Linked DNA regions of Leisingera sp. NJS204. The protein of the gene in region 2 interacts with the protein of the main gene of each other region in a pairwise test. Links are inferred from orthologs where the notes say so. Each region holds a gene or a part of one and is shown on either strand. Other genes may lie near its edges. The genes, in order: ETW24_RS10690 and rlmB.

What was found.
Region 1: the proteins of rlmB (region 2) and ETW24_RS10690 interact in binary tests that used the Escherichia coli proteins (3 or more experiments, as listed by UniProt). The link is inferred for Leisingera sp. NJS204 from one-to-one orthologs.

What each region holds. Positions count from the first base shown.
Region 1 is NZ_CP035417.1:2,177,344-2,182,924, forward strand. What follows is about bases 2,614-5,581. They hold ETW24_RS10690 (NAD(P)H-hydrate dehydratase), read right to left. Parts: upstream 4,946-5,581; coding sequence 3,281-4,945; downstream 2,614-3,280. Other genes in these bases: ETW24_RS10685 (Hint domain-containing protein), read left to right, coding at 2,744-3,271; ETW24_RS10695 (P-II family nitrogen regulator), read left to right, coding at 5,116-5,454; glnA (type I glutamate--ammonia ligase), read left to right, coding at 5,500-5,581. Also shown: ETW24_RS10665 (hypothetical protein), read right to left, coding at 290-535; ETW24_RS10670 (acyl-homoserine-lactone synthase), read right to left, coding at 613-1,281; ETW24_RS10675 (autoinducer binding domain-containing protein), read left to right, coding at 1,485-2,165. UniProt on the Escherichia coli protein: Bifunctional enzyme that catalyzes the epimerization of the S- and R-forms of NAD(P)HX and the dehydration of the S-form of NAD(P)HX at the expense of ADP, which is converted to AMP.
Region 2 is NZ_CP035417.1:2,713,144-2,729,529, reverse strand. Bases 5,280-8,060 are described here. They hold rlmB (23S rRNA (guanosine(2251)-2'-O)-methyltransferase RlmB), read left to right. Parts: upstream 5,280-6,172; coding sequence 6,173-6,949; downstream 6,950-8,060. Other genes in these bases: ETW24_RS13375 (CoA-binding protein), read left to right, coding at 7,718-8,060; ETW24_RS13380 (YHS domain-containing (seleno)protein), read left to right, coding at 7,062-7,511; ETW24_RS13390 (DUF2478 domain-containing protein), read left to right, coding at 5,307-5,825. Outside these bases: ETW24_RS13410 (ABC transporter substrate-binding protein), read left to right, coding at 382-1,347; ETW24_RS13405 (quaternary amine ABC transporter ATP-binding protein), read left to right, coding at 1,358-2,422; ETW24_RS13400 (ABC transporter permease), read left to right, coding at 2,422-4,458; ETW24_RS13395 (NnrU family protein), read left to right, coding at 4,582-5,244; more of ETW24_RS13375, read left to right, coding at 8,061-8,188; ETW24_RS13370 (phosphoribosyl-ATP diphosphatase), read right to left, coding at 8,427-8,744; imidazole glycerol phosphate synthase subunit HisF, read right to left, coding at 8,756-9,517; ETW24_RS13360 (DUF302 domain-containing protein), read left to right, coding at 9,953-10,399; ETW24_RS13355 (hypothetical protein), read right to left, coding at 10,430-10,720; hisA (1-(5-phosphoribosyl)-5-[(5-phosphoribosylamino)methylideneamino]imidazole-4-carboxamide isomerase), read right to left, coding at 10,746-11,468; ETW24_RS13345 (DUF2147 domain-containing protein), read left to right, coding at 11,604-11,990; ETW24_RS13340 (WGR domain-containing protein), read right to left, coding at 12,009-12,260; ETW24_RS13335 (peroxiredoxin-like family protein), read right to left, coding at 12,360-12,896; ETW24_RS13330 (AraC family transcriptional regulator), read left to right, coding at 13,000-13,731; imidazole glycerol phosphate synthase subunit HisH, read right to left, coding at 13,797-14,435; imidazoleglycerol-phosphate dehydratase HisB, read right to left, coding at 14,437-15,024; and 2 more genes. UniProt on the Escherichia coli protein: Specifically methylates the ribose of guanosine 2251 in 23S rRNA.

The DNA.
Region 1 (5,581 bases), 540 kb from region 2 along the record:
CGAAATTTCGCCCACGGCAACTTTCAGCCTGCAAGAAACCGCCTATGAACAATATGTTAGGTGAAGAAGATCACTTTCACCCAATCGCCAGGCTCAGAGGGGGTATGCAATTTCTGCAACCCTGCGCACACGCTCATTACTGCAATTATTTTTGCACAGGACAGCGCAGCGGAGTCTGGCAAAAAAATGCCCCGGACAACCAGGGCATTTCAGTGCGCCGGGTCCCGCAAGGATCAGAACTTCCAACCTGCGCCCAGATGCACCTAGAAGGCCGGGCCAGCGCTTATGGCTAGCCGAAGGGGCTTAGCCCGGCTATCACTATCCAGCTGTCCAGCGCATCGCGCAATGTGGCGCCGCGTGCGGAAAACCCGTGCAGCTGAACAGACCACCGGCTTTCAGGCGCAGCTGTCTGTTCCCCGCGCACCAGCCTGACTTCGCCGCCCATCATGACAAATTGAGACGCCCGCGGGATGCCCTGAAGCTCGGACAGGATACGCCAGTCGGAAATACTTTGCTGAGTGTTTAATTTTGACATGCGGGAGTGCTCGGATTTCCGTCTGAGGCCATGAGTGCCGTCGAGGCTGTGCTGTCTGCGAAAAAACAGAAAGCTCTTCACGCTTCGCTGCTTCTGGGCTGGGGCACATCGGCAGAATAAACGCGGTACTTGCCGTTTTGATCGCCCCTTAGCGGGCCAAGCGGGACGACATTTGCAAAGCCTGAGGACTTGGCAAGCCGTGCGACAACCGGCGGAGACAGAAACACAAAACGTTCTCCGCCCAGCTCCTGCAGGAATGTCCGCAGCCGCTGCAGCACCAGCTGCCCTGCACCCGCGGCACCATTCGATGCAAACCTGGTGAGTTCCCAGACCGCGGGATCGCATGGCGGCTCTTCATCACACAGGTCCGTGGGCAGCCCTGGAAGCATGCCGCGGACCGCATCACGCACCATGTAAGTCATTTCGGATCTGCTAGGATGGCGGCCCCCGCGATCTGTGCGCAGCAGCCTCGCGCCGGCCAGCGCTTCGCCTGTGGCAGGATCAAATGCGATAATGTAGTAGGCGTCCAGATGGTCGTACTGATCCAGATCGCTTCGGCAGGACAGCCACACGCGCCAGTTTTTGCCTTCCGCAAACACGCTCTTGCGCAACGACATAAAGGCATCCAGCACATCCTGATCGGGACTTCTCAGTGACTTTGGCAGCCGCACCGGATCAAACCGGACAACCATAGTTTCAATACCCGTTCCGGCCTTGGCTTCGCTCCTGGCGTATCCGTTTTGCATAAATGTATCTCCAGTACAGGTTTCGACCTTCCCTGCTCAGAAATTACACCTAAAGGTAGATTCCCGGTTGTCTACAACTACCTTGCTGTTGCATTCTATTTGCAACTCTGGTCACATCAAATGCGACCTAGGTTGCGGGTAAGGCAACCGAGGTTGCCGGCAGAGAGACTTAAGTCGCAAGTCATTCGGGGTGGAAGATTGAGATGCCAAAATCTGTAATTACAACGAATCTGCCCTCGGACGGAGCAAACAGCACGAAGATTGCCGAGGCTTTTTCGGCCTGCAGGTCCGCGATCAACGAAGCAAGCACCACGGGTTTCACCCTCATGGTCAACTTTTCAATCATGGGGTATGAGCACTTTGAATGTTCCTTCCACGAAAAATGGAAGGAACAGTATGACCGGGAAAACTACTTCCTTCATGACCCTGTATTCAATTGGGCACTGAAGAACGAAGGCGCCATACGCTGGTCGGCCATTCAGCTGCCCGATCCTCTGCAGATACTCGAAAAGTCTCAGCGGTATGACTTGGTGTTTGGCGCTGCCTTTGCGGCTCTGACGGGATCAAAAAGATCGATGGTGTTTGTTTCCCGGCAGGACAGGGAGCTTTCGGATACCGAGATGCGCAGGCTGAGCATGGTTGTCACGGAGTTTTTTGACTCGCTGCTTCCCCCCCCGTCCCTTTCCGGGAAAGAACTGGAGATGCTGCGTCTGCATATCCAGCAGGAGATGTCTTATGATGAGATCGCCGAGCAGTTCACGCTTTCTCTATCAGCAGTGAAAACCAGCTTTCTGCGGATGCGGCAAAAGTTCGGCTGCAAGTCCACCGCGCGGCTCGCCTATCTGGCCAAAGAGCGCAACCTGTTTGGGGTAGAGCCGCCCTAACCTGTTGACCGGAATCAATAAATAATCCGGAGACCGTTTCAGAACGAACAATGCAGATTTCCAGGAATTTCACCAAAGCTGCCGCTCTCGTATATCACAGGATCCGGCACCTTGGAGTCGATCCTGCCGCCCGCTGTAATGAGAACAGGCCAAGCAAAGGCAGCTATCCAAGACGGCCCAGCCACACCGGAACATAGTAAGAATAAATTCAAGGGTATAAAACATAGCGCAGAACACTCGGCGCGCTAAGTTTGTAAAAATTCATCTGTAAAATCAAATTGGTGCGGGTGAAGGGACTCGAACCCCCACGCCATAGGCGCCAGAACCTAAATCTGGTGCGTCTACCAATTCCGCCACACCCGCACGCACACAAAATGCTTTGTGTGACGCGGTGACTATCAAAGGACAGCGGCGGATGCGAGCGGAAAACGCGTCCTCGGGCGCCATGTGCAAAACAGCAACAATCCGTCCGCATAATTGCAACAATGAACAGGCTTTCGCCGGAAAAGGCTGGGCCTGGAATCCGGTTCTGGCATAGATTCACAAAAAAGTCTGAGGCAGACAGAGCGAGTAACAACATGAAACCGTTTGGTAATGCGGCATTACGCGCGCAATTGGCGATGCGCGGCCAAGCACAGCCCCGGCGCCTGTATCAGGGCAGCCAGAACATCAGCCTGCTGCGCGGCACCCTGGTACTGACCCGCGAGGGCGAGCGCGCAGCGGAAGAAGTTAAAGCAGGCGGCAGCCTCATCACCCGCACCCAGGGCATGGCCCGGGTAGAAGCGGTCCGCACCCGCCGCGCCATGCTGCAAGCCGTATGCATTTCTGCCGGATCGCTTGGCGACACCCGCGCAGACAGCGACTTGACCGTCCCTTGGGACCAGCGGATCCTTGTCCGTGATTGGCGTGCCAAGGCAATGTTCGGCCAGCCGCAGGCAGTGGTGCCGGCCTATGAGCTGGTGGATGGCGAATTCATCCGTGATCTGGGTCTGCAGATGATGGATCTGACGATCCTGGAGTTTTCCCGCCCGCATGTGATTTATGCAGGCGGGTTGGAACTGGCCGCGGCCGCCGCACCGGACGAAGATCTGCGCCCGGCGGCCTGAGCCGGAGCGTTACAGCCCCAGCCTGCGGAACACCGCGGGGACCTGCTCTGGCAGGTCCTCGGCAATCAGTCCGGGGCCGAATTCCAGCGCGCATTCCACATGGACATAGGCGGCAGTTTCGGCGGCCTGCATTGGAGAGAACCCGCGCGCCATCAGCCCGGTGATGAAACCTGCCAGCACATCGCCCGACCCGGCGGTGGCCAGCCAGGGCGCGGAACGTTCGTAATGGGCTGAGTTGACCGAGCAGCGGCCGTCCGGCGCGGCAATCACCGTATCCGGCCCCTTGAACAACACCACGCAGCCCGCGCGTTTTGCCGCATCCCGGGTCGCATCGACCTTGGAATAGGCCGGGCCTGCGACGGCAGGCGCATTCAGCTTTTCCGCGAGGTCCGGGAACAGCCTGGCAAATTCGCCTCCATGCGGGGTGATCACACAGTCTTCATGCAAAGCCTCAAACAGCACCTCCGGCTTCATCTCGAACCGGGTAAGCGCATCTGCATCCAGCACGGTTGCCCGTTTTTCCTTCAATGTGGCGAACACCATCGCCTGCGTATCCGCGCCGCGCCCCATACCGGGACCAAGGCAAATAGCGCTGAGCCGTTCGTCTTCCATCAGCTCCACCAGCCCATGTGCTCCGTCGATCTGGCGCAGCATGATGGCGGTGAGATTGGCAGCATTTTCAAACATCGCCGAGCGCGGTGAGCCGACAGTGACCAGCCCGGCCCCGATCCGCAAGGCTCCGCGGGCGGCCAGCCGCGCGGCGCCGGTTTTGCCATGGCCGCCGGAGAGGACGAGGGCGTGGCCGTGGGAATACTTGTGCTCTTCTCTATTTTTGGGCAGTAAATCTGACCGCCGGTGATCTACGAGGTTTACAAAACCCTCGCCGCTCGTCCCGCCGCACTCATTCATTCCAAGGAAATCATCTTGCTTGGCCAGAAAGCCCTTCCTGGCTTCAAACCCGGCCAGCCCAATATCTACAGTGCGCAGGCTCCCGCAGTAACCCGGCCCATCGTCAACGAAATGCCCAATACGGGGTCTATGGAAAGTGACTGTAAGCCAGCTCCAGTTACCACCATATTCCAGGCACAAAGCACGGCCACTGTTCAAGCAAAGACCCGTTGGCGCATCAACCGCTACCATCCGGTTCAAAGTTCTGCCCTCGGTGTATAGTTTGGTCAGCGGCTCAAGGACAGAACTGTCCGGTGCACGCGACAATCCGGAGCCAAAAATTGCATCCACGAAAAGGCTCCCTTCCGCGTTACCTACAGCTTCCATACTCCACGGCTGTACAGTGCCCGCAGCCAAACGCTCATAATTCACCTTCGCGTCCGGCGGCAGCTTGTCCGGGTCTCCATACAGAAACACCTCCACGTCCCAGCCGCGCTCCTTCAGCAACCGGGCGACCACAAACCCATCGCCGCCATTATTGCCAGGCCCGCACAGCACCACGGTCCGCAGCGGTTTTTCATCTTTCTCCAAATACTCCGGGGAGTGCGAGGGGCCGGCCCCTCGCCCGCTTTCAACAGGCTCCGCAAGTTCCGGCCACTCCTCAAAGATGGCCTCAACCACCCCCTGACCGGCCCGCTCCATCAGTTCAAGGCCTGTCACTTCGCCGGTTGCGATGGCGGCCTGTTCGATGGCCCGCATCTGGGCGGCGGTCAGCAGTTCGGTCATTTCGTCTTCTTTCCCGATTCAATTTTGCGCAATCCTTGGGCGCAGCGCTTAATTTTTAGGCGGTGACGATCAAATCCTGGCCACAATTGCCGCAGCTGCAGCCTCGCGCATTGCTGCCTTCATTTAGAAGTGAAATGACACCCTCAACAAGCTTGCGAGGAGCCATTCCGATGAAAAAGATCGAAGCCATCATCAAGCCTTTTAAACTGGATGAGGTGAAGGAAGCGTTGCAGGACGTCGGCGTGCAAGGCCTTTCAGTGATCGAGGTCAAAGGCTTTGGCCGTCAGAAGGGCCACACCGAGCTGTACCGCGGTGCTGAATATGTGGTCGACTTCCTGCCCAAGGTGAAGGTGGAAGTGGTGCTGGACGACGATCAGGTCGACCAGGCGATCGAGGCCATCGTCGATGCCGCCAAGACCGACAAGATCGGCGACGGCAAGATTTTTGTCTCGCCCGTCGAGCAAGCTATTCGCATCCGCACCGGCGAAACCGGCCCGGACGCATTGTAAGTTAACAGCAAATCTCCAAGACATCTCTAAAGAAGGACTAAGGGAATGAGCGTAGACGCAGTTCTCAAGACTCTCCGTGAAGACGACGTCGCCTATGTCGACATCCGTTTCACCGACGTGCGCGGCC
Region 2 (16,386 bases):
TTTCGATTTCGGCGCTCCCGCCCCAGGCGGGGGCGCTGTCTTTGCGTGAGGGGCAGGTCTTGAAGCCGGGGTCCCGGCCGCGCTATGCCGGGTGCGGGCGTTTGCCGCGCGGGGCAGGGTGATTCCGGAACTTGTCCGATTGGACAGAAACTTGAACCATCAATCAAAATTTTTCACAGTTTATGCCGCAATCGCTCGACAAACAGTCGTAATATGTTCCAATACTTGCATTATCCCCGGCCACACTTGGACCATGGGTGCTTGCTGACAAGAACAAGACCAGCCGCAAGGCCAGGCAGACGCCATGAACCGCCGGGTTCCAAAAAGGACGCGCCAAGCCGGACAATCGGCGGCGCAAGTACACTGACAGGGAGTAGAATAATGAACTTCAAAGGATATGCGCTGGCGCTGAGCGCCGCATCAATGACGGTTGCCGCGGGCTTTGCTTCGGCGGCGGAACTTGGTGATACCAGCAAACCGATCAAGCTGGCTGTGAACGAATGGACCGGCCAGCATGTGACCACCCATATTGCCGCCGGGATGCTGAAGGCCGCGGGCTATGAGGTGGAATTTGTCTCGGCCGGGATGATGAACCAGTTCCAGGCGATTGCTGACGGCGACATCCACGCGACGCTGGAAATCTGGTCCTCGAACGTCTCGGATGAATACGCCAAGAAGATCGACGAGGGCACTGTTGTTGAACTCGGCGATCTGGAGCTGAACGCGCGCGAAGGCATCGCCTATCCGGCCCATGTGGCCGAGCTGTGTCCCGGCCTGCCGGCCTGGGAGGCGCTGAAGGACTGCGCGATGCAGTTCGCCACCGCGGAAACACTGCCCAATGGCCGCCTGGTGGATTACCCCGCCGACTGGGGCACGCCGGGCGCCGACCGTATGACCGGGCTGGACCTGCCGTTCAAGGCGGTGCCTGCGGGTTCCGAGGCCGCATTGATTGTCGAACTGCGCGCCGCGACCGAGCGCAAGACACCGCTGCTGGTCACCTTTTGGCAGCCGCATTGGGCGATGTCGGCTTATGATGTGCAATTCGTCGATCTCCCGGCGGGTGAGGAGGCCTGTTTCTCGGATCCGGCCTGGGGTCCGAACCCGAATGCGGTGAATGACTGCGACTTCTCGCCCTCGCGCATCTTCAAGGCAGCCTGGTCCGGCACTGAGGAAACCTGGCCCGCTGCCTATGAGATCCTGTCGAACTACACTCTGGCAGTGGAAGACCAGCAGCCAATGATGGGCGCGGTCGATGTGGACGGCGGCAAGGTCGAGGAAGTTGTCGCCGAATGGATGGCCGAAAACGAGGGCAAATGGCGCCCGGTTGTCGACGCCGCCATCAAGTGAGCCGCGCCCAGTGAGTGGCTCTGAAACTGGCACGAACACGCCGGCCATTACCTGCCAGAATGTCTGGCAGGTGTTTGGCAACGACGCAGGCAGCGCCTTGAAAGAGGTGCTGGCAAACCATCACTCGCCGCATGACGCCGCCGGAGAGCTGCGCCGCAAGGGGTTGATCCCGGCGGTTCAGAATGTGTCCTTCCAAGTCCAGGAGGGCGAGCTGTTTGTGATCATGGGGCTGTCGGGGTCCGGCAAATCAACCCTGATCCGCTGCATTTCGCATCTGCTGCACGCAACCGGCGGCGAAATCCGCATCGACGGCGAAAATATCGTTGAGGCCAGCCCCAAACGGCTGATCGAACTGCGCCGCAAGAAGCTGGGCATGGTGTTCCAGCATTTCGGCCTGTTCCCGCATATGACGGTGGCCGAAAACGTCGCCTATCCCTTGCGGGTGCAGGGGGTGAAGAAAAAGCAACGTCAGGCCAAGGCGGAAGAGGTGATCAATCTGGTCGGCCTGCGCGGACGTGAAAACCATTATCCGCGCGAACTGTCCGGCGGCCAGCGCCAGCGTGTCGGCATTGCCCGCTCATTGGTGGCGGATTGCTCGGTCTGGTTCCTGGATGAGCCGTTCTCGGCACTGGACCCGCTGATCCGGCGTCAGCTGCAGGATGAATTCCTTGAGATCCAGGGCAAGCTGAAAACCACCATCGTCTTTATCACCCATGACATCAACGAGGCGCTGAAACTGGCCGACCGTATCGCCATTATGCGGGACGGCAGGATTGTGCAGATCGGCACCCCCGCCGATATCGTGCTGCGCCCGGCGGATGATTACGTGCGCGAGTTCTCCAAGGATGTGGCCAAGGGCCGGCACGCCCGTGTGGCCTCGGTGATGGAGACCGGCGCGGGGCTGGCCTATGGCGCCGATGATCCCGGCCTGCGCCAGGACATGACGCTGGACGCGGCCCTGGCGCGCTGCATGGAACTGTACGAGCCGGTGCCGGTGCGCTCTCCCGAAGGCAACGTGGTTGGGGTAGTGAACCCGGCAAATCTGGCGGCGGCGCTGCAGGTGGAGCAGGGGTAATGGCGGTTCTGACAAAAGGATCCGTGGCGGCGCTGATCGCGGCGGCGGCGGGCGCCCTGTGCCTTCTGCTGGAAAGCAGCCTGCCGTGGCTGGTCAAATTCCCTGCCGCCTGGATGCTGCCCGCAACCGATTGGGCCGGCGCGGTGATGGAGTGGCTGCTGGCGCTGATCAAACCCACTGCGCGTGGATTTTCGGCGCTGATGTTCTACCCGATGGAAGCGGCGAATTATGTGCTGAGCAACACGCCCTGGCCGCTGGTCATCTGCGCTACCACGGCGCTGGCCTGGATCCTGGGCGGGGTGCGGATGGCGCTGATGGCCCTTGTGGGGCTCGGGTTTGTGCTGGCGTCGGGGTACTGGCCCGAAAGCATGAACACGCTGGCGCTGGTTGCTGTTTCAGTACCGCTGGCGCTGATCATCGGCGGCGGCATCGGCATCCTGGCCAATGAATACCCGCGCGTCCGCAAACCGGTGCAGGCGCTGCTGGACATCATGCAGACGGTGCCGACCTTTGCCTATCTTACGCCCTTGCTGGTGCTGTTCGGCTTTGGCCCGGTTGTGGGCCTCATCGCCTCGGCCATCTATGCCGCGCCGCCAATGGCGCGCAATGTGCTTTTGGGACTGGAGCGGGTCGAGCCGGAGATCAAGGAAGCCGCTATCATGGCCGGCGGCACCCGGCTGCAGCAGCTGTTTCAATGCGAGATCCCCTCGGCCGGGCAGCAGATCATGGTGGGCGTCAATCAATGCCTGATGGCGGCGCTGTCGATGGTGATCATCGCAGCAGTAATCGGCGGCTTTGACGACATCGGCTGGGAGGTCCTTTTGACCATGCGCAAGGCGCAGTTCGGTCAAAGCCTGCTGGCCGGCTCGGTGATTGTGGTCTTTGCTATCCTAATCGACCGGATGAGCGGCACCCTGACCGAAGAGCGGCGGGAGAAGCATGATCCGCGCATTGCCTGGGGCATTCTGGCCGTGGGCGCCGCAGCCAGCGCCGTGTTTTGGGGCTACATTCAGCAACCCGGCGCCTATGCGCTGTTCAACCCGGTCGCGGACAGCGTCGACAGGGGGCTGTCGGCCTTTACCACTGCCAATGCCGATGCGCTGACAGCGTTCAAAAACAACGTGCTGTTTTATGTGCTGCTGCCGTTGCGGATCGGGCTGGACCAGGCGGTGCTGCCCTTCACCTGGGGTTTCTCCTGGACCCCGGCGATGAGCCTGGGGGTGTTTGCGGCGGGTGCAGCTGCCGGTCTGGTCTTTGCATTGCGCGGCCAGCTGGCGCTGGGCGTGATGCTGCTGATTGCCGCCGGCATGCTGGAGACGGGTATTTCGCAGCTGCCCTGGCCCTTTGTGCTGATCGGTGCAGGCGCGCTGGCCTGGGTTGCCGGCGGGCGCGGTCTGGCCATCATGACGGTTTTACTGCTGGGCACCATTCTGGTCTCCGGCCTGTGGGAACGGGCGTTGCTGTCGCTGTATTTGTCGGGTGCGGCTGTCTTTGCCTGCGCGGTAATGGGCGGCGCGATCGGGCTTGCCTCAGCGGTGTCGCCCGGTCTCTGGCGGCTGGTGCGGCCCATCTGCGACATGCTGCAGACGATTCCGTTGTTTGTCTTCCTGATCCCGGTGCTGATGGTGTTTCAGATCGGCGAGTTCTCGGCCTTCCTGGCGATTATTGCCTATGCCATCGTGCCGATGATCCGCTACACCCGGCACGGGCTGGTCTCGACACCAGAGGAGATGATAGAAGCCGCAACAGCCTCAGGTGCCACCACATGGCAGATGCTCAAGGATATCCGGGCGCCTTATGCGGCGCCGTCGATCCTGCTGGGTCTGAACCAGACCATCCTCTATGCCTTTGCAATGCTGGTGATTGCGGCGCTGATCGGCACCACCGGCCTGGGCCAGTCGATCTATCTGGCGCTTGGGCAGGCGGATGTGGGGCTTGGCATCTCGGCCGGGGCGGCGATGGCGATCCTCGCCTTGATCGCCGACCGCATGGTGCAGGGCTTTGCCGAGGAGAGGCGCAAGGCGCTGGGGCTGTAGGTCTGGCTGCCGCAAAGTGAGAAGGGCGCCCCAGCGGCGCCTTTTTTGATCTGGGGCAACGTTCTGCACTGCCCGCCCGCCTATAGCTGCATGACAGACTGATCTAAGGCAGGAGAGACCCCGATGGGCTGGCTAGAATTCACCGCCGCGCTGATGCTGTTTCTGGCCAGCCACGCCATCCCGGTGCGTCCGCCGGTGCGGCCCTGGCTGGTGGGCCGCCTGGGCCAGCGCGGCTACATCATCGCCTACAGCCTGCTGTCATTGGTAATTCTGGCCTGGCTGGTCGTGGCGGCGGCACGGGCGCCTTATGTCGGCGTGCTGCCCTATTGGGACATCTTCCGCTGGGCGCCGCTTCTGCTGATGCCGCTGGCCTGCCTGCTGGCGGTGGCGGGCATGATGCGGCAGAACCCGTTCAGCTTTGGCGGCCTGGGGCTGCGGGCCTTTGATCCGGCTGATCCCGGCATCCTGGGTGTCAGCCGCCACCCTTTGCTTGCGGCCATGGCGCTCTGGGCCGGGGCGCATCTGCTGGCCAATGGCGATTTGGCACATGTGATCCTGTTTGGCCTGTTTGGCGGCTTTGCCTGGACCGGCATGGCATTGATCGACCGGCGCACACAGCGGCGGATGGGGCAGGGCGAATGGACCCGCCTCAACCGCAATACCGCGCGGCTGAGCTTGGCCCGCCTGCGCCCCTCTGCGGCTGAGGCCGGGCTGGCGGGCGCGGTGTTTCTGGCCCTGCTGATCCTGCACACCCCGGTCATCGGCTACAGCCCGTTGCCGTGGTAGGGGTTGACCCAGCCCGCTGCATGACCACCTATTAACTGAGACGAGACTGGAGAGAATGACCGATGCACCTGGCCTATGTGATGACTCAAGAACGCGGTGCCACTGACCGTTTGCTGAGCGAGCTTGCCGAACGGCTGCAGGCCAAGGGCATCCGCCTGGCCGGCATCGTGCAGACCAATGTCGAATGCTACGACAAGGAACTGTGCGACATGGATGTGCGGGTGCTGCCTTCAGGCGAAACCATCCGGATTTCGCAATCCCTGGGCGCGGGCGCCCGCGGCTGCCGCCTGAACCCGGAAGCGCTGGAACAAGCGGTCGGGCAGGTCTCTGCCACGCTGCAAACGGACCCGGCACCGCAGCTGATGATCGTCAATAAATTCGGCAAGCACGAGGCCGACGGGCGCGGCATGCGGCCCATAATCGGCGAGGCGCTGGCATTGGGCATTCCGGTGATTTCCGGCGTAAACCAGATGAATGTGGAGCCGTTCCAGACCTTTGCCGACGGTATGGCCGTGGAGGCGGGACCGGATCTGGACGCGCTGGTTGCCTGGGCGGAACAGGCCGTTTCTGAAACCGCCTGACTGGCGCATTCCCATTTCAAATCAAACGGAAAGCCCGCGAACTTCACGCGGGTTTTTTGCTGCGCCGGACAGCACAGGGGCGGCGCGCAGCCCATCCGGTCTGCAGCTGGGCCACCATCGTCCGGTCTGAATAGAAGAGAAGATGGTGGGCGACCCTGGAATCGAACCAGGCGTGCGTCTCCGCGAGGGAGTTACAGTCCCCTGCCACACCTTGCGGCCTGTCGCCCACTGTCAGTTGCATGTTGCACCTGATGTGGAGGCGTGATTACAAGCAGGCCAAAGGGGCGTCAACCGGAAAAACGCAAGTTTTCAGCACGCCTTGAAAATTCTTTCTGCCGGAGAGTAAAATGACCAAGAAGCCCAAATGGGTCGTCGCAAAAGAACAGTCCAAAAAGGCCGCCTCGGCAGAAACCGTTTGGCTGTTCGGGCTGCATGCGGTGCGCGATGCGCTGATGAATCCCCAGCGCGAGAAACTGCGCCTGATGGTGACCATGAACGCCGAAGTGAAACTGGCGGACGCCATCGCAGCCTCGGGCGTCGAGGCCGAGGTGATCGACCCGCGCAAGTTCAACCCTCCGATTGACGCACAGTCGGTGCATCAGGGCGCGGCACTGGAAGTGAAGCCCTTGAACTGGGGCGGGCTGGCCGACAATTGCATCGGCCGCGAGGCGCCGCGGGTGCTGCTGCTGGACCGGGTGACGGATCCGCACAACGTCGGCGCCATCCTGCGCTCGGCCGAGGTGCTGGGCGCCAGCGCCGTCATTGGCACACGCCACCATTCGGCACCTGAAACCGGGGCGCTGGCCAAGACCGCCAGCGGCGCGCTGGAACGCCAGCCCTATCTGCGGATGCGCAACCTTGCTGATACCATCGCTGAACTGCAGAACATGGGCTTTGTCGTACTGGGCCTGGACGGCGAGGCGGAGGACACCATTGAGACCGCACTGGACGGCAAAAAGCACCTGCCGGTAGCACTGGTTCTGGGCGCCGAAGGCCCGGGCCTGCGCCAGAAGACCAAGGAAACTGTTGACGGGCTGGTTAAGATTGACGCCGCGGGCGGTTTTGGCTCGCTCAATGTCTCCAATGCAGCGGCCATCGCGCTTTACGCCTCCATCGCCCGGTAGGGCCGCGGCGCCGGCCGTCACGGGCTGATCACATCTGCGTATGCCGTCTTTGCAAGAGCACGGCGGTGCGGCAGAGTCGGAAGTCTGTTGCAAGAAGTGAATGGAGTGCAATGTGGCCTTGCGTCTGGTCCTGATGGCCGTTGCGGTGATGTTTGTGTCCCTGCCGGATATGGCGCGGGCTGATGCTGCTGTTTTCTCTTCCCGTGCGGGCGTTGCTATCGGCGGGTATGATGCGGTTGCGTTTTTCGAACATGGCACGGCAGAACCCGGACGGCGCGGCCATGCGGTGATGTGGAAAGGCGTTGTCTGGCGGTTTGCATCAGCCCGCAATCAGGCGCAGTTCGAGGCCAACCCGCGGGCCTATGCGCCGGCCTTTGGCGGCTACTGCGCCTATGCGATGTCGCAGGGGCGGCTTCATGATGGAAACCCGCGAATCTGGGCCATCGTGGACGGAGAGCTGTTTCTTCTGAACAACCGCGGTGTCCACCATCTGTGGCAGGCGGACACCGTGCAGATGATTGCGGACGGCCGCGCGCATTGGCCTGCGGTTCTAAGGAAATAGCCTGTCACCTCACGATTGCGAGAGGTGCTCTTTTATTTTCCAGACTGTGGCCCATATTCAATAGGGACTGCGGAGTGGAACCACCGCAGATCTTTTTCACTGTCCCTCGTTCCATACCTAGCGCCCGGTTCGTCCGGGCGCTTTTTTGTTTGCCCTGCAGCGAATCCACCTTTGCCAAAGCGGGCGCCGCAGCTAGGGTGCGGGCCATGACAGAATACAGCGATGAGCATCTGAAAACGATCCTGCAACGGACCAAAGTGGTGGCGGTGGCCGGCGTGTCGATGAACCCGGTGCGCCCCAGCTATTACGTGGCGCGCTATCTGGGGCTCAAGGGTTACCGGGTGATTCCGGTGAACCCCGGCCATGCAGGCAAGATGCTGTTTGGCGAAACGGTGCGGGCCAGTCTTTCTGAAATAGACGTCCCGGTGGACATGGTCGATATCTTCCGCCGCTCAGAGGCGGTGCCGCCCATTGCGGACGAGGCGCTGGAGGCATTTCCTGAGCTGCCGACAATTTGGATGCAGATTGGTGTGGAACATGCCGAAGCCGCCGCAAAGGCTGAAGCACGCGGTGTCACGGTGATCCAGAACCGCTGTCCCAAGATCGAATACCAGCGCCTGTTCGGAGAGTTGCGTTTTGGCGGTTTCGCCACCGGGATCATATCCTCGAAGCTTTGAGGCGGCGGCGGGGCGGAGGTGCTCCCGCCCGTTCCGGCCGTCCTTTGGACAGCCTCCACGGTTGGGCGTAGCGCCGCTGCGCGGCGCAAGAAGAAGATTTTGCTGAGAGGCCCGGAAGGGCAAGTTTGCCCGTCAGGGCCTTGCTGAGGGTGTATAAGAGTGCGCGTCAAGGGCAAGCCGCGCTGGCGCGCGGAGGCTGCGCCTCCCTTGACCCGCCGCTGCAGAAGCGGCCCTGGGATCAGCCTTTGGGGCGTGCGGCCTTCTCGGCAATGCCGCTGAGGCCCTGGCGTTCGGCCAGCACCTGCAGCACATCGTCCAGTGCCACGTCGCGGGCCGCCAGCATCACCAGGAAATGATAGAGCACATCGGCGCCTTCCGAGGCCAGCTTGCCGCTGTCGCCCTTCACCGCTTCGATGATCGCCTCGATGGCTTCCTCGCCGAATTTCTCGGCGCATTTCTCCGGCCCCTTTGCCAGCAGCCTGGCGGTCCAGCTGCTGTCAGGGTCAGATCCCTTGCGGGACAGGATGGTGGCTTCAAGATCGTGCAGCAGGCTCATCACGTGCCCCTTCAGTTCAGCCGCATCGGGATGCCGGCGGCGGCCATGTGGTTCTTGGCTTCCTGGATGCTGTATTCCCCGAAGTGAAAAATCGAGGCCGCCAGCACCGCGCTTGCGCCGCCCTTGGTCACACCTTCCACCAGGTGATCCAGGTTGCCGACGCCGCCCGATGCGATCACCGGCACGTCCACCGCATCGGAAATCGCCCGCGTCAGCGGCAGGTTAAAACCGGATTTGGTGCCATCGCGGTCCATCGAAGTCAGCAGGATTTCCCCGGCGCCCTTTGCCACCACCGTGCGCGCGAATTCCACCGCGTCGATGCCGGTTTCCTTGCGCCCGCCATGGGTGAAAATCTCCCAGCGGCCCGATTCCACCGTCTTGGCGTCGATGGCGCAGACGATGCACTGGCTGCCGAACTGATCTGCGGCCTCGGCAATCACATCCGGGTTGGCCACGGCAGCCGAGTTGAACGAGACCTTGTCAGCCCCGGCCAGCAGCAGCGCACGCACATCGTCCTTGGTCCGCACCCCGCCGCCCACGGTCAGCGGCACAAAGCACTGCTCGGCGGTGCGGCGCACCACATCGAACATGGTGCCGCGGTTTTCATGGGTGGCGTGAATGTCGAGAAAGCAGATCTCATCCGCGCCGGCCGCATCATAGGCCTTGGCCGATTCCACCGGGTCGCCCGCATCGCGCAGGCCGACAAAGTTGACACCCTTGACCACGCGCCCGTCGGCGACGTCGAGACAGGGAATGATACGGGTCTTCAGCATGGATCGGGCCTTTCGGACTGCTTGGCTCGTGGGTACGCAATGGACGCTGGAATCGCAACAGATATGGCGGTGGATGCGCGTTTTGGTCCGGGAGGGCGTATGTTTCAGCTGGTGGGTGCGTTCTTAAGGCGTATCCGGTAGGCCGCTTCTGTTACCCCAAAGAGCACCAACGCGGGTAGAAGAATGGTGGCGATGTAAACAAAACCCCAGATCATCAGGGAATAGGCATAGTTGCCTAAAACTTGCGGAACGTAAGCGCAGGTGCAGCAGCTTTTGAATTAGTGCTTCAAATTGACTGGTGCTGCAATCACACGTTGCGGCTTGTGCGGCCGCAGGCTGGCAGCAAAGAACTGCCGATGCCGAAGACGTGAATTGCCAGCCGGGGTCTGTTGCCTTGTTTTCATCCTATCACAGTACATTTTCGGAGCAGTTGTTATGACAAAACCCCCTATTCTTGCCGGAGCCATCGCCCTTATGTCCGCATTGCCCGCCGCCGCCGAACTGATGAAGTTACCCAGCCAGAAACTCGTGGCTGAGACCATGGATGCGCTGCAGGCAGCGGTTGAGGGCGCAGGCGCCACCGTCTTTGCCCGCGTCGACCATGCTGCAGGTGCGCAGAAGGCAGAGCTGGAGCTGGGGGCCTCGCAGCTGTTGATTTTCGGCAACCCCAAGCTGGGCACCCCGGCAATGCAGGCGGACCCGCGCGCGGGGCTCTATCTGCCGCTGAAGGTGCTGGCCTATGAAGATGCGGAAGGTCAGGTCTGGCTGACCTATGAGGATCCGGCAGAGATGCTCTCTACCCTCGATATCCCTGCAGATGCCGACTTTATCGCCAAGATGCAGGGCGCCCTGGGCAAGCTGACGGCTGCCGCCGCGCAGTAAGCCAAGGAGCCGGACCGGCCCTCCCGTGCCTTATTGGCGCGGGCGGGACCGGTGGCGGTCAATCGCAACGGCAATCGCCCAAAGAAGCCCGGCCCCCATTGAGACCGGGCCGAAGATAAGCGGCCCCCAGGCGGCAAGGATGCCCATGGAATAGGCAGTCTCGCTCAGGTCCCGGCCCAGCACAACGCAAGGGTTGGCAAAACCTTCGTTGATTTCGCAGCCAAAGCCGAACCCCAGCAGTATTACCAAGGCAATGCACAGCAGCCACAGGGCAATGGGCCCCAGGGCCAGAATGGCAAGAATTCGGCGGATCAGGCGCATTTGGCCTCCCGGTTCTGTAGACGCCTCAGGCTTTCAGAACCGCCAGCGCCTCTTTCAGATCAATCGCCCCATCATACAGTGCGCGGCCCGAAATGGCACCGTTCAGCGGCGCACCGCAGGATTTCAGCGCCCTGAGATCGTCCAGCGAGGACACGCCGCCCGAGGCAATCACCGGGATGCTGACCGCATTGGCCAGATCCGCAGTCGCCTCCACATTCGGTCCCTTCATTGCGCCGTCGCGCAGGATGTCGGTGTAGATGATCGCGGCTACGCCCGCGTCCTCAAACGATTTGGCGAGGTCGGTGACCATCACGTCGGTTTCTTCGGCCCAGCCTTTGGTTGCAACGCGGCCATTGCGGGCGTCGATGCCGACGGCGACTTTACCGGGGAATTCCCGCGCCGCCTCGCGCACCAGGTCCGGGTTTTCTACCGCCACGGTGCCCAGAATGACCCGTGCCAGGCCCTTGTCGATCCAGCGCGCGATGGTTGCCATGTCGCGGATGCCGCCGCCCAGCTGTGCCGGCACTTTGGTCTGCTTCAGGATCTCCTCGACCGGCGCGGCATTCACCGGCTCACCGGCAAAGGCGCCATTGAGGTCCACCAGATGCAGCCACTCGCAGCCCGCCTCGACAAACTCCAGCGCCTGGGCGGCGGGGTTGTCGTTGAACACGGTGGTCTTGTCCATCTCGCCATGCAGCAGGCGCACGGCCTGGCCGTCTTTGAGGTCAATCGCGGGGTAGAGGATCATCGGGGCGGTCCTTCGTGAAATCAAGCTGGCGGTCTTTTGCACAAGGCGGGGCCGAATTGCAACGCGACCCGAAGTCAACCTTGCCTCAGCGGGCGCATCAGGGACAGGCTGCCTGAAAAACAGGGAGGACATGGAATGAAACATCTACTGGCAGGTCTGGCCGTTGCAATAGGGCTTACGGGCGCGGCAGCGGCGGACCCGGTACTGGGCGTCTGGAAGACGCAAGCGGATGACGGCTCTTATGCGCATATCCAGATGGAAAAATGCGGCGCTGCCGTCTGCGGCAAGATTGCCCGCACCTTCAACAGTGAGGGCGAATACAAGTCCCCGAATATCGGCAAGACGCTGGTGATCGGCATGGTGCCGAACGGCGATGGCTCTTACGAGGGCAAGGTCTGGCGGCCCTCCAATGATAAAATCTACATCGGCAAGATGGATGTTACGGGTCGCTCTCTTGCCCTGCGCGGATGTGTGGCGGGCGGGCTGATCTGTTCAAAACAGACCTGGACCCGGATCAAATAAGCCTGAGAGGGCGTGACCCTACAGCAGCCCCAGCTGCACCGGGATCGGCGCATAGCCGCGTTTCATCTGCCGGTCCCGGAAGCGTTCAAAAATCGCCAGCGCCTCTGCTTGGGCGGCGAAATACGTCCGCTTCTGAACGCCGCCCGGCGCATTCAGCGGTCCCGACACACGCTCAACACACCAGTCGCCGAACAGGGTTGGCGTCAGGCTCAGCTGGCAATAGCGGTGCTTGCCTTCAGTATGGTCGTATTTCTCGAAACGGATGTGCAATGGGGGACCTGAAACGCGAAAAAGGTCCGCCCCGTATGCATGGAAGCGGACCCCTTGTCCATTACCGGACGCAGCCGATTTTAAGGGCTGGCGCCGGTGCTACACATCACCGGTGTATTCGCCGCGCGCCGGGTAGTTGTTGGGAATGGCAAAATCCAGCGCCGCCACCAGTTCCGCGAAATGGGGGCGCACAAACGGCATGGTCTGCACCGCGCCGTAATACAGCGTCTGCTCAGGCGTCACCAGGAACAGGCCGGGTTCCGAGAACAGCGCGGGTTCTTCGATTCCGATCGATGTCTTGCCGCGCGAGGTCGAGATATAGAGCCCCCAGTCCTTGGCCGCCGGGAGAGGCAGGCCGTACCCAAATCGCAGGTCTTTGGCTTCGATCTTGTCGGCCATCGCGCGGGTGCGTTCTTCGCCGTCCGAGCTGATGGCGATGCAATCAACACCGCGCTCGGCAAAGGCTGCGGCCTTTTTGTCGAACTCCTTCAAATAAGTGGCGCAGATCGGGCAATGCAGGCCGCGGTAAAAGCAGATCACAGTGCCGCGTTCGGAGGTCTCCGCAGACAGGTCGAACAGGCCGTGGTCCAGCGTCGGCAGGGTCAGCTCCGGGGTCTTCTGGCGGGGGATCAGCATGGCATTGGTCCTTCGTGAGTAGTGGTGCGAGTGGTGGTTGATCAAACGTATCGCGCAGGCTACTGTCTCATAAATCCGAAAAACCTGACTGGAACACCGGAGTTTGGACCGCCTTACCACCTTGATGGACCGCTTTCAGCTCGCCGTGCTGGCCGCCGGGCCTGGCGAGGCCAATCTGATTGCGCTGGCAGATGCGGCGGGGCAGCCGGTGCGGATCCTCTATCGCCCGTGCGGCCCGCTGGCGGATCCGGACCCCGGTGCGATCATGTGGGCAGCGCGGGTGGATTGGTCGGGCAACAGCAATCCGTTCCTGGCGGCCCTGCCATCGGTGGTGGACTACGGCATCAGCAGCAATGCCGAAGCACAGGGGCTGGTGCGTCTGATGCGGGACGAGGCAGAGGGCCGGCATTGCGGCGCGCAATCGGTGATCAACCGGCTGGGGGAGGTGCTGATGGTGCGCCTCCTGCGCAACCAGATCCAGAAAGGCGCCACTGAACCGGGGCTGCTGGCAGGCCTCTCGGACCCGCGCCTCAGCAGGGCCATTGTCGCAATGCACGACCATCCGGGCCGGCTTTGGGCCAACGCCGATCTGGCGCAGGAAGCAGGCCTGTCACTGTCGCGTTTTGCGGAACTGTTTGCGTCGGAGGTGGGGGAAACCCCGATGGGGTACCTGCGCCGCTGGCGGCTGATCCTGGCGCATCAGGACCTCATCCGCGGCGACCGGGTCGAGGCGGTGGCGCGCCGCTACGCCTACAGCAGCCCCGAAGGCTTCACCCGCGCCTTCCGCAAGGCGTACGGCGTTGCGCCGGTCTCCCTGCGCACCGCGGCTGCTTGAACGCCGCAGCTTTCATCTTTCCTAAAGTACTCCCGCCGGAGGCAACGGCGCGCAGCGCCGTCCCCTTACGGTTTCCAGGCCAGGAAGTTGCCGATCATCCGCAACCCTGTCGCCTGGCTTTTTTCAGGGTGGAACTGCATGCCCAGCATCGTGTCCCGGCCAATAACCGCGGTCACGTCGCCTGCATAATCCACATGCGCCAGCCGCTCCGCCGGATCGGCGGCGCGGAAGTGGTAGGAATGCACAAAATACACGTGATCGCCGCTTTCGATGCCGTCAAACACCGGGTGGTCCGTCTCGATCACCAGATCGTTCCAGCCCATATGCGGCACCTTCAAAGATGTATCCGCAGGCGTGATCTTCACCACATCGCCGCCGACCCAGCCAAGGCCCGGTGTTTCCTGGTATTCATGCCCGGTGGTGGCCATCAGCTGCATGCCGACACAGATGCCCAGGAACGGGCGGCCCTTCTGCTCCACCGCCTCGACCATGGCGTCATAAATACCCTTGTGGCCGCGCAGTTCAGCCGCGCAGGCCGGAAAGGCGCCGTCGCCGGGCAGCACCAGCCGGTCCGCCCGCGCCACCGCATCGGCGTCGGAGGTCACCACAACCTCGCCCGCGTCCATCTCCCGCGCCATGCGCTGAAAGGCCTTTTCAGCCGAGTGCAGGTTGCCGGATTCGTAATCAATAATCGCGGTCAGCATGTCACAGCGCGCCCTTGGTCGAGGGAATCGCATCCGCCTTGCGCGGATCGGTCTCCACCGCCAGCCGCAGCGCGCGGGCGACAGCCTTGAACGCCGCCTCGGCAATGTGGTGGCTGTTGAACCCGTGCAGCTGGTCGATGTGCAGGGTGATGCCGCCGTGAGTGCTGAGCGCTTGGAAAAATTCGCGTACCAGTTCGGTGTCAAAAGCGCCGATTTTCTGGGTCGGCAGCTCGACGTTCCAGATCAGGAACGGGCGCGCCGACAGGTCCAGTGCGCAGCGCACCTGCGCGTCATCCATCGGCAAGTGGCATTCGCCATAGCGCCGGATGCCCTTTTTATCCCCCAGCGCCTGCACCAGCGCCTGACCCAGCGCGATGCCGGTGTCCTCCACTGTGTGGTGGTCGTCGATGTGGTAATCGCCCTTGGCGCGGATGGTCATGTCGATCAGCGAATGACGCGCCAGCTGGTCCAGCATGTGGTCGAAAAATCCGACCCCGGTCCGGTTGTCATAGATCCCGGTGCCGTCGAGATTGATTTCGACCGAGATATCGGTTTCCGCGGTCTGGCGGGTCACTGTGGCGGTACGCATCTGCGGGCTGTCCTTCGTCAAGCTGCAGGGGCGCTTATAGGGCGGGCAGGGGGCGTGGCTCAAGTGCGGCATTGTGCATGGGGGCCAATCTGTTGCAGCAATCCCGGTCTCTTGCGCCGCCTCCGCCGCCGTGCGAGCTTGGGCGCAAATTCCTGACCATCCAAAAGGGGCACCCATGTCCACCTGCGTCTTTGTCCAGATCCGCTGCAAACCCGGCACCACCTACAAGGTGGCCGAGGAAATCGCCCTGCGGGAAATCCACTCCGAACTTTACTCCACCAGCGGCAATTTCGACCTTTTGATGAAGCTCTACATCCCCACCGGCGAGGACGTTGGCAAATACATCAATGACCAGCTGCTGCAGATCGACGGGATTGAACGCTCGCTGACAACGATGACCTACAAGGTGTTCTGAAACAGAAAACGCCCCGCAAACCGGGGCGTTTTTTTGATTAGCTCAGGCGGCGATCAGCCCGTTGTCCTTGAGCTGTTCATAGGCCGTGCCGATGGCAGTTTTCAACCGCGCCAGCATGTCGTCAACCTCATCCTTGGTGATGATGATAGGCGGGCAGAGCGCCACAGCATTGCCTGCCACCGCCCGCAGGATCAGCCCGTTTGCTTCGCAGGCCTTCTGCGCCGCAGCCCCCGCGGCGCCTTTGTCAAAGCCCGCACCAGTGGTCTTGTTCGACACCAGCTCCAGCGCCGCAATCAGCCCCTTGCCGCGCACCTCGCCGACCAGCGGATGATCGGTGAAGATTTCGCGCAGCTGCGCCTGCATATAGGCACCCACATCCGCTGCGTGCTGAAACAGGTTGTCGCGCTCATAGATCTCCAGCGTTTTCAGTGCGGCCGCACAGGCCGCCGGGTGGCCGGAATAGGTGTAGCCGTGGCCGAACACGCCCACCTCGTTGGTCTGATCAATCATCGCCTCATACATCCAGCCGGGGATGACCGAAGCCGAAATCGGGAAATAGGCTGAGCTCAGCTGTTTGGCGAATGTCATCAGGTCCGGCTTGATGCCCATCGTAGTACAGCCGAAATCCGCCCCGGTGCGCCCGAACCCGCAGATCACCTCATCCGCCCAGACCAGAATGCCGTGTTTGCGCAGCAGCGCCTGCAGCTTCTCGTAATACCCCTCCGGCGGCACGATTACGCCCGACGCGCCGGTGATCGGCTCCACAATCATCGCGGCGATGGTTTCGGGGCCTTCGGCCAGGATCTGTTCTTCAAGGTTATTGATGATCCGGTCAACAAACTGCGCCTCCGTCTCATTGCCCTGGCGCCCGGTGTAGTAATGCGGCGAATCCGAGCGCAGGATCGACAGCGCCTCCAGCGGTGCATCGAAGTGTGCCAAGTTCGCGG